Regions from separate parts of the Geobacillus sp. C56-T3 genome, predicted to be linked through region 2. Evidence: a T-box and tRNA genes for the amino acid it is inferred to sense, from the RefSeq annotation. Region 2 holds a T-box; the other regions hold tRNA genes.
What was found. The T-box of region 2 lies ahead of leuS (leucine--tRNA ligase). A T-box ahead of a tRNA ligase gene usually reads a tRNA of that ligase, here a tRNA-Leu.

Region 1 (3,252 bases), 460 kb from region 2:
GGAAGTTGCGGGAAAACGTATTGACAAACGACAAGTTGCTCAATATAATAAACAATGTCGATTGTCAAACATCATTCCGCAATAGCTCAGCGACGAGCCTCACATCTTCGAATTGGCTGCGAGTTGCCTCGACGCATCTCGCTTCCTTGAATTAGCTGGCAGAGGAAGAGGCAACGAGCACATCGTAAAGATATGCATGACATATAATTTTTTCATCATTCCGCAATAGCTTAGCGGTAGAGCAACCGGCTGTTAACCGGTAGGTCGTAGGTTCGAATCCTACTTGCGGAGCCATTTCTTTGGAGAAGTACCCAAGTGGCTGAAGGGGACGGTTTGCTAAACCGTTAGGTCGTGGCTTTACGGCGCGCGGGTTCAAATCCCGCCTTCTCCGCCACTCCAATACGTATATGCGTGGCCCGTTGGTCAAGTGGTTAAGACACCGCCCTTTCACGGCGGTAACACGGGTTCGAATCCCGTACGGGTCACTGAATAGCGCGGGGTGATCCCCGCGATTTGTGGTCCCGTAGTGTAGTGGTTAACATGCCTGCCTGTCACGCAGGAGATCGCGGGTTCGAGTCCCGTCGGGACCGCCATTGCACTAAATCGCTGGGCCATAGCCAAGCGGTAAGGCAACGGACTTTGACTCCGTGATGCGCTGGTTCGAATCCAGCTGGCCCAGCCATTTTTATGTGTTAAATACATGAGTCATTAGCTCAGTAACGAGCGCTACATCTTCGAGTTCGCTGCGAGTTGCCCCGACGCACTAGGCATCTGTGAAACAGCTGGGAGAGGAAGAGGCAGGTAGAGTTAGGTAGTACCTAGAGTGTTATCCTAACCATGAGCCATTAGCTCAGTAGGTAGAGCAACGAGCAAAGCATCTTCGGATTTGCTTCGAGTTGTCCCGACGCATCCTGCATCTTCGAATATGCTAGTAGAGGAAGGGACATCGTTCACTGTGAGTGTATACCCAACCATGAGCCATTAGCTCAGTAGGTAGAGCATCTGACTTTTAATCAGAGGGTCGGAGGTTCGAGTCCTCCATGGCTCACCATATTAGCGGGTGTGGCGGAATTGGCAGACGCACCAGACTTAGGATCTGGCGCCTCACGGCGTGGGGGTTCAAGTCCCTCCACCCGCACTGATTAGTCAATATGCGGTCGTGGCGGAATGGCAGACGCGCTAGGTTGAGGGCCTAGTGGGGGCGACCCCGTGGAGGTTCAAGTCCTCTCGACCGCATTTTTTAGATAAACTATTGACAGCAACACAGTGAGTTGCTAAAATATAATCCGTCTCTTTGGTGCAATAATCTATTGCGCTCGTAGCTCAATTGGATAGAGCATCTGACTACGGATCAGAAGGTTAGGGGTTCGAATCCTCTCGAGCGCGCCATCATCGGGAAGTAGCTCAGCTTGGTAGAGCACATGGTTTGGGACCATGGGGTCGCAGGTTCAAATCCTGTCTTCCCGATTTTGTTAAACTAAATATTATGCGGGTGTAGTTTAGTGGTAAAACCTCAGCCACGAGCCTTCACTTCGCCGAATATGCTTCGAGTTGCCCCGACGCATCCAGCTTCTTTGAATCGGCTGGCAGAGGAAGGGGCATGAAAGATTGTGATGGGTGTTTCATCAAAAATTATGCGGGTGTAGTTTAGTGGTAAAACCTCAGCCTTCCAAGCTGATGTCGTGGGTTCGATTCCCATCACCCGCTCCATGAAGAGTCCATAGGATTATTTCGTTCCTTGAAAACTGAACGAAACGAAGCGCAACGAAAAGCGGAGGTCCGGTATTTCGCCTAACAGCAGCCCGCGTCCTGCGGGCAACGGCGAAATATCGCCATCCTGGCGATCGCGACGGGCAAATGTTCTTCACCCGTAGGGGTGCTTGCACACCGAGGGGGAAGGTTATTTGATCCCAAGCGGCGGCGGACCGAAGCTAGACAATTCGAAAAGCTAAGGCCGCTTGCCTATCGGCGAAACGCGCTGAGAGGCCCGCGAGCGGGCTTAGCCCGCCGCAGCGGGACACGAAGCGTCGCAAGCCGATAGCGGCCGAAGCTAGACAATTCGAAAAGCTGAGGCCGCATTGGCCAAAGCAAAAGCCAATCAACTTTCTTTTGGAGAGTTTGATCCTGGCTCAGGACGAACGCTGGCGGCGTGCCTAATACATGCAAGTCGAGCGGACCAAATCGGAGCTTGCTCTGGTTTGGTCAGCGGCGGACGGGTGAGTAACACGTGGGCAACCTGCCCGCAAGACCGGGATAACTCCGGGAAACCGGAGCTAATACCGGATAACACCGAAGACCGCATGGTCTTTGGTTGAAAGGCGGCCTTTGGCTGTCACTTGCGGATGGGCCCGCGGCGCATTAGCTAGTTGGTGAGGTAACGGCTCACCAAGGCGACGATGCGTAGCCGGCCTGAGAGGGTGACCGGCCACACTGGGACTGAGACACGGCCCAGACTCCTACGGGAGGCAGCAGTAGGGAATCTTCCGCAATGGGCGAAAGCCTGACGGAGCGACGCCGCGTGAGCGAAGAAGGCCTTCGGGTCGTAAAGCTCTGTTGTGAGGGACGAAGGAGCGCCGTTCGAAGAGGGCGGCGCGGTGACGGTACCTCACGAGGAAGCCCCGGCTAACTACGTGCCAGCAGCCGCGGTAATACGTAGGGGGCGAGCGTTGTCCGGAATTATTGGGCGTAAAGCGCGCGCAGGCGGTTCCTTAAGTCTGATGTGAAAGCCCACGGCTCAACCGTGGAGGGTCATTGGAAACTGGGGGACTTGAGTGCAGGAGAGGAGAGCGGAATTCCACGTGTAGCGGTGAAATGCGTAGAGATGTGGAGGAACACCAGTGGCGAAGGCGGCTCTCTGGCCTGCAACTGACGCTGAGGCGCGAAAGCGTGGGGAGCAAACAGGATTAGATACCCTGGTAGTCCACGCCGTAAACGATGAGTGCTAAGTGTTAGAGGGGTCACACCCTTTAGTGCTGCAGCTAACGCGATAAGCACTCCGCCTGGGGAGTACGGCCGCAAGGCTGAAACTCAAAGGAATTGACGGGGGCCCGCACAAGCGGTGGAGCATGTGGTTTAATTCGAAGCAACGCGAAGAACCTTACCAGGTCTTGACATCCCCTGACAACCCAAGAGATTGGGCGTTCCCCCTTCGGGGGGACAGGGTGACAGGTGGTGCATGGTTGTCGTCAGCTCGTGTCGTGAGATGTTGGGTTAAGTCCCGCAACGAGCGCAACCCTCGCCTCTAGTTGCCAG
Region 2 (3,252 bases):
GAGGAAACGGGCGGCCAACCGATCCGCTCCAAGCAGCGGAACGGGTGACGACAAGCCAAAGGGGCGGAAGCCGCTCCGTCTTGTTCTTCTTTTCGCGCAGGAGCCCCGCTTCAAAAGCCATTGTTTCCGTGGGGAGTTAGTTTGGCAAAAAAGTGGCGGACGCATTGGAACGCTCCGCCTTTTTGATTGCATTTTTTCCTGTTTTCCCCTACAATTATTTCGGAACTCAAAATAAAAGCCAGAAAAGGATGATGACCGATGCCCCGCGCTCTTTGGTGGCTGCTTGTCGGCATGGCGCTCAATGTGACAGGGGCGTCGTTTCTATGGCCGCTAAACACGATCTATTTGCACGAACAGCTCGGCCAGCCGCTCGCTGTCGCTGGTGTCGTGCTCATGCTCAACGCTGGGGGAAGCGTCATCGGCAGCTTGGCCGGCGGCTTTTTGTTTGACCGGATCGGCGGTTTTCGCGTTTTGTTGGCCGGGGCGGTGTTGACGATGGCCGCGCTTGCCGGCTTAAGCGTTTGGCACGGTTGGCCGCATTATGCGGTGTTTTTGGCGTTTGTCGGCGTTGGCAGCGGCGTCGTCTTTCCGGCGGCGTCGGCGTACGCTGGGGCGATTTGGCCGGAAGGGGGGCGGCGGGCGTTCAACGCCTTGTATGTCGCGCAAAACATCGGCGTCGCCGTCGGTTCGGCGCTTGGCGGGCTTGTTGCTTCATATTCGTTCTCGCTCGTTTTTTTCGCCAACCTTTTGTTGTATGCCGCGTTTTTGTTTACGGTTGTGGCTGGGCTGCGCCGCGTTCCGCTGCCGCCGCGGCGGAAAAAAGAGCGGGAGGGCCGGACGGGGGACGAGGCGTCCCGGGCACACATCCGCGCCCTCGTCCTTCTTTGCGCCGGCTATGGACTGTGTTGGTTGAGCTATGTCCAATGGTCGACGACGATCGCCGCCTATACGCGCGAGCTCGGGATACCGGTCGGGCAGTACAGCTTGCTTTGGACGATCAACGGCGCGTTGATCGTCTTGGCCCAGCCGCTGTTGTCAGCGGTCATCCGCCGCTTCATGCCGACGTTGAAGCGGCAAATCGTGATCGGTTTTCTTATTTTCGCCGTTTCGTTTGCCATGCTGTTGGGGGCGCATTCGTTTGCAGAGTTTGCCGCGTCCATGATTGTGCTCACGATCGCCGAGATGATCGTCTGGCCGGCGATTCCGGCCGCGGTGAACGAATGGGCGCCGCCGGGGAAGGCCGGGTTGTACCAAGGAATCGTCAACGGAACGGCCACGGCCGGACGGATGATCGGACCGGTCATCGGCGGCTCGGTCGCCGATCTGTTTGGAATGAAGCTGCTCATCATGATGTTAGCATTGTTTGCCTTATTGGCGGTGCTGGCCGCGCTTTTGCATGATCGTCGGCTGTCGAAGCGGACGGAGAACGCGGATGAAAAAACCGCGGCTTCCGTATAGATTTCGGCTTGCAATTGATCGACAAATTTTTTAAAATAATAATAAATTTGTCATTCTGTCCACTCATCGGTCGATTCATGCGCGAATAAGGCGAATAACGGTGAAGAGGAATAGTAGCGGGCCCGACGGACGGCAGAGAGTTGACGGATGGTGCGAGTCAACCGAAGTCGGCCCGTGAACTCGCCTCGGAGTTGCCGGCGCGAACGGTCATCGACAGCGCCGGCCGTCCATCCGCGTTAAGGAAGAAAGCGGGTGCGCCGTTTGGCGCGCCAAAAAGGGTGGTACCGCGGGAAGCGCGCCTCTCGTCCCTTTGCGTGGGGATGGGGGGTTTTTTTGTACATATTTTCGTCAATGATGCAAGTAGAACTTGATAGGAGGAGTGCTGCGATGAGCTTCAACCACCGCGAAATTGAACAAAAATGGCAGGACTATTGGGAGAAAAACAAAACGTTCCGCACGCCCGATGATGATGACAAGCCGAAGTTTTACGTTCTCGACATGTTCCCGTATCCATCCGGCGCCGGCTTGCACGTCGGCCATCCGGAAGGATATACGGCGACCGATATTTTGGCGCGCATGAAGCGGATGCAAGGGTACAACGTCCTTCACCCGATGGGCTGGGACGCGTTCGGGCTGCCGGCTGAGCAATATGCGCTCGATACCGGCAACGACCCGGCGGAGTTTACGCAAAAAAACATCGACAATTTCCGCCGGCAAATCAAGTCGCTTGGCTTTTCGTACGACTGGGACCGGGAGATCAATACGACCGACCCGAACTATTACAAATGGACGCAATGGATTTTCTTGAAGCTGTACGAAAAAGGGCTCGCCTACATGGATGAAGTGCCGGTCAACTGGTGCCCGGCGCTCGGCACGGTGCTGGCGAACGAAGAGGTGATCAACGGCCGGAGCGAGCGCGGCGGGCATCCGGTCATCCGCAAGCCGATGCGGCAATGGATGCTGAAAATCACCGCCTACGCCGACCGCCTGCTTGAAGATTTGGAAGAGCTCGACTGGCCGGAAAGCATTAAAGAGATGCAGCGCAACTGGATTGGCCGTTCGGAAGGAGCGGAAATCGAGTTTGCCGTCGACGGCCATGACGAAACATTCACCGTGTTCACGACGCGTCCGGATACGCTGTTTGGCGCGACGTACACCGTCTTGGCGCCGGAGCATCCGCTCGTTGAAAAAATCACGACGCCGGAGCAAAAGCCAGCCGTTGACGCCTACTTAAAGGAAATTCAAAGCAAAAGCGACCTTGAGCGCACCGATTTGGCGAAAGAAAAAACGGGCGTGTTCACCGGCGCATACGCCATTCACCCGGTCACCGGCGCTCGGCTTCCGATTTGGATCGCCGACTACGTCTTGATGAGCTACGGCACCGGAGCGATCATGGCCGTGCCGGCGCACGATGAGCGCGACTACGAGTTTGCGAAAAAATTCCACTTGCCGATGAAAGAAGTCGTCGCCGGTGGGAATATCGAAAAGGAAGCGTACACCGGAGATGGCGAGCATATCAACTCCGAGTTTTTGAACGGCTTGAACAAGCAGGAAGCGATCGACAAAATGATCGCCTGGCTTGAGGAGCACGGCAAAGGGCGGAAAAAAGTGTCGTACCGGCTGCGCGACTGGCTGTTCAGCCGCCAGCGCTACTGGGGCGAGCCGATTCCGATCATCCATTGGGAAGACGGCACGATGACGCCGGTGCCGGAAGAGGAATTGCCGCTTGTGTTGCCGAAAACGGATGAAATCCGTCCGTCGGGAACGGGCGAGTCGCCGCTGGCCAACATCGAA
Region 3 (3,252 bases), 1.2 Mb from region 2:
CACGTGGAGCTGACGGATACTAATCGATCGAGGGCTTAACCTAGTGAGAAAAGTGAAAGCGCCGCGATTAGCTCTCGAAGCCAAATGTTCTTCACCCGCTGGGGTGCTTGCACCCCGAGGGGGAAGGTTATTTGGCAGAAGAGAGCTAGGCGCTGGAACTGGACAGCAAGAAAAGTGGAGGCCGCCCGCTTATCGGCGAGGTGCGCTGGAGGGCCTGCGAGCGGGCTTAGCCCGCCGCAGCAGGACCGAAGCGTCGCGAGCCGATGGCGGCCGGAACTAGACAGCGAAAAGCGCAGGCGAGCGGCTTCTTCCTGAGCACGGTTATCTAGTTTTGAGGGAATGAAAAAGTCTTGACAACAGGTCAACTTTCCTTATAATAAGACTTGTCCATTGTTGCCTAGTGGCTATGGCGGAGGGGAAACACCCGTTCCCATCCCGAACACGGAAGTTAAGCCCTCCAGCGCCGATGGTAGTTGGGGCCAGCGCCCCTGCAAGAGTAGGTCGCTGCTAGGCAATTTCGTGGAGGATTAGCTCAGCTGGGAGAGCACTTGCCTTACAAGCAAGGGGTCGGCGGTTCGATCCCGTCATCCTCCACCATCTTAATATAAAAGCTGACTTGCTTTCTCATCATCGCGGGGTGGAGCAACGAGCCTTTGCTTCATCGAATCCGCATCGAGTTGCCTCGACGCACCCAGCTCCCTCGAATCAGCTAGTAGAGGAAGAGGCAATGAATAGCACGCCCGGATCATTATGAAAACCAGTTGAATTTCCTATCGTCGCGGGGTGGAGCAGTCCGGTAGCTCGTCGGGCTCATAACCCGAAGGTCGCAGGTTCAAATCCTGCCCCCGCAACCAAAATTGGTCCCGTAGTGTAGTGGTTAACATGCCTGCCTGTCACGCAGGAGATCGCGGGTTCGAGTCCCGTCGGGACCGCCATTCTTTCAAAATTGTGAAAGATGAAAAAATATGGCTCGGTAGCTCAGTCGGTAGAGATGAGCATCCGCTTCATCGAATTCGCTTCGAGTTGCCTCGACGCATCCAGCATCTTCGAATCCGCTGGCAGAGGAAGAGGCACAATGTAGCACAAGTAAAGCAGCGTAAAACTTAATATGGCTCGGTAGCTCAGTCGGTAGAGACGAGCATCCGCATCTTCGAATCTGCTGCGAGTTGTCCCGACGCACCCAGCTTCTTCGAATTGGCTGGTAGAGGAAGGGACACAAAAGTCATCAACGAACAAGGGAAAAATAAGATACGGCTCGGTAGCTCAGTCGGTAGAGCAAAGGACTGAAAATCCTTGTGTCGGCGGTTCGATTCCGTCCCGAGCCACCATTTTTATCATAGTTCCGAAAGAAGGTTCCCGCTTCATGCAAAGCTAAGTGGGAGTAGTTCACAGACATGTCAGATGTTCAAACCACCCCGGCTTAGTTCAATGGGTAGCCACGAGCACTCGCATCGTCGAATCTGTTGCGAGTTGTCCCGACGCATCCCACTTCTTTGAATAAGCTTGCAGAGGAAGGGACACCGAGCATTTGACTTCCTCGAATCAACTTGTAGAGGAAGAGGCACAACCAGGCAGACAACATGAGTCACTAGCTAATTTTAAATGTGCCGGCTTAGCTCAATTGGTAGAGCAACTGACTTGTAATCAGTAGGTTGCGGGTTCAAGTCCTGCAGCCGGCATTCTTATTCCTTAATAACCCCTTAAGCCATTAAGGCGGCAACCGCGAGCCATTAGCTCAGTAACGAGCGTTACATCTTCGAGTTCGCTTCGAGTTGTCCCGACGCATCCTGCATCTTCGAATCAGCTGGCAGTGGAAGGGACATTGTTGTCTCGGAGTGTTATTGAACCCATGAGCCATTAGCTCAGTAGGTAGAGCATCTGACTTTTAATCAGAGGGTCGGAGGTTCGAGTCCTCCATGGCTCATCGTCTTGCGGAAGTAGTTCAGCGGTAGAACACCACCTTGCCAAGGTGGGGGTCGCGGGTTCGAGCCCCGTCTTCCGCTCCACTTCCGCCGGGGTGGCGGAATTGGCAGACGCACAGGACTTAAAATCCTGGGGTAGGTAACTACCGTGCCGGTTCGAGTCCGGCCCTCGGCACTTGTGCGCTCGTAGCTCAATTGGATAGAGCATCTGACTACGGATCAGAAGGTTAGGGGTTCGAATCCTCTCGAGCGCGTTTTGTCGGGAAGTAGCTCAGCTTGGTAGAGCACACGGTTCGGGTCCGTGAGGTCGCAGGTTCAAATCCTGTCTTCCCGATTTATCATGGGGCCTTAGCTCAGCTGGGAGAGCGCCTGCTTTGCAAGCAGGAGGTCATCGGTTCGATCCCGATAGGCTCCACCTTTTGACTTAAATTTGGCGGTGTAGCTCAGCTGGCTAGAGCGTACGGTTCATACCCGTGAGGTCGGGGGTTCGATCCCCTCCACCGCCACCATTATCGGACCTTTAGCTCAGCTGGTTAGAGCAGACGGCTCATAACCGTCCGGTCGTAGGTTCGAGTCCTACAAGGTCCACCATTATTATTGTTGCTTTTTTGGAGGAGTACCCAAGTGGTTGAAGGGGTCGGTCTTGAAAACCGAGAGGCGCCGCAAGGCGCGCGGGGGTTCGAATCCCTCCTCCTCCGCCATGCACTTTAAAATCATGCCGGCTTAGCTCAATTGGTAGAGACGAGCATTCGCATCGTCGAATCTGTTGCGAGTTGTCCCGACGCATCCCGCTTCTTTGAATAAGCTTGCAGAGGAAGGGACACCGAGCATTTGACTTCCTCGAATTAGCTGGAAGAGGAAGAGGCACAGTTCAGCATAATAGGAGTCACTGTTTCATTACTAAATATGCCGGCTTAGCTCAATTGGTAGAGACGAGCATCGGCATCATCGAATTGGTTGCGAGTTGCCTCGACGCACTCAGCTTCCTCGAATCAGCTTGCAGAGGAAGAGGCACAACCAGGCAGACAACATGAGTCACTAGCTAATTTTAAATGTGCCGGCTTAGCTCAATTGGTAGAGCAACTGACTTGTAATCAGTAGGTTGCGGGTTCAAGTCCTGCAGCCGGCACCAGATCGAGGCGACTATGGCGAAGTGGTTAACGCACCAGATTGTGGCTCTGGCATGCGTGGGTTCGATTCCCACTAGTCGCCCTTTTCATTATATTCTATATTTGCGTGTGTAGTTTAGTGGTAAAACCTCAGCCACGAGCATCTGCATCATCGAATCCGCTTCGAGTTGCCCCGACGCATCCGGCTTCTGTGAACCAGC

Region 1: it encodes a tRNA-Leu, which carries the amino acid that the T-box ahead of leuS (leucine--tRNA ligase) is inferred to sense. The anticodon was not compared.
Region 3: it encodes a tRNA-Leu, which carries the amino acid that the T-box ahead of leuS (leucine--tRNA ligase) is inferred to sense. The anticodon was not compared.

What each region holds. Positions count from the first base shown of each region.
Region 1 is NC_014206.1:240,173-243,424, forward strand. Features, by position in the region: tRNA gene GC56T3_RS01280 (tRNA-Asn) at 220-294, shown strand; tRNA gene GC56T3_RS01285 (tRNA-Ser) at 302-394, shown strand; tRNA gene GC56T3_RS01290 (tRNA-Glu) at 414-485, shown strand; tRNA gene GC56T3_RS01295 (tRNA-Asp) at 518-593, shown strand; tRNA gene GC56T3_RS01300 (tRNA-Gln) at 608-682, shown strand; tRNA gene GC56T3_RS01305 (tRNA-Lys) at 976-1,051, shown strand; tRNA gene GC56T3_RS01310 (tRNA-Leu) at 1,057-1,138, shown strand; tRNA gene GC56T3_RS01315 (tRNA-Leu) at 1,154-1,236, shown strand; tRNA gene GC56T3_RS01320 (tRNA-Arg) at 1,313-1,389, shown strand; tRNA gene GC56T3_RS01325 (tRNA-Pro) at 1,394-1,467, shown strand; tRNA gene GC56T3_RS01330 (tRNA-Gly) at 1,637-1,710, shown strand; rRNA gene GC56T3_RS01335 (16S ribosomal RNA) at 2,107-3,252, shown strand, end outside.
Region 2 is NC_014206.1:695,651-698,902, forward strand. Features, by position in the region: gene GC56T3_RS03625 (hypothetical protein) at 1-48, shown strand, start outside; gene GC56T3_RS03630 (MFS transporter) at 259-1,458, shown strand; T-box leader at 1,550-1,771, shown strand; gene leuS (leucine--tRNA ligase) at 1,846-3,252, shown strand, end outside.
Region 3 is NC_014206.1:3,126,855-3,130,106, reverse strand. Features, by position in the region: rRNA gene GC56T3_RS15540 (23S ribosomal RNA) at 1-43, shown strand, start outside; rRNA gene rrf (5S ribosomal RNA) at 397-513, shown strand; tRNA gene GC56T3_RS15530 (tRNA-Val) at 522-597, shown strand; tRNA gene GC56T3_RS15525 (tRNA-Met) at 778-854, shown strand; tRNA gene GC56T3_RS15520 (tRNA-Asp) at 860-935, shown strand; tRNA gene GC56T3_RS15515 (tRNA-Phe) at 1,253-1,328, shown strand; tRNA gene GC56T3_RS15510 (tRNA-Thr) at 1,607-1,679, shown strand; tRNA gene GC56T3_RS15505 (tRNA-Lys) at 1,852-1,924, shown strand; tRNA gene GC56T3_RS15500 (tRNA-Gly) at 1,932-2,006, shown strand; tRNA gene GC56T3_RS15495 (tRNA-Leu) at 2,012-2,097, shown strand; tRNA gene GC56T3_RS15490 (tRNA-Arg) at 2,103-2,176, shown strand; tRNA gene GC56T3_RS15485 (tRNA-Pro) at 2,183-2,256, shown strand; tRNA gene GC56T3_RS15480 (tRNA-Ala) at 2,265-2,337, shown strand; tRNA gene GC56T3_RS15475 (tRNA-Met) at 2,355-2,431, shown strand; tRNA gene GC56T3_RS15470 (tRNA-Ile) at 2,437-2,513, shown strand; tRNA gene GC56T3_RS15465 (tRNA-Ser) at 2,533-2,623, shown strand; tRNA gene GC56T3_RS15460 (tRNA-Thr) at 2,979-3,054, shown strand; tRNA gene GC56T3_RS15455 (tRNA-His) at 3,062-3,134, shown strand.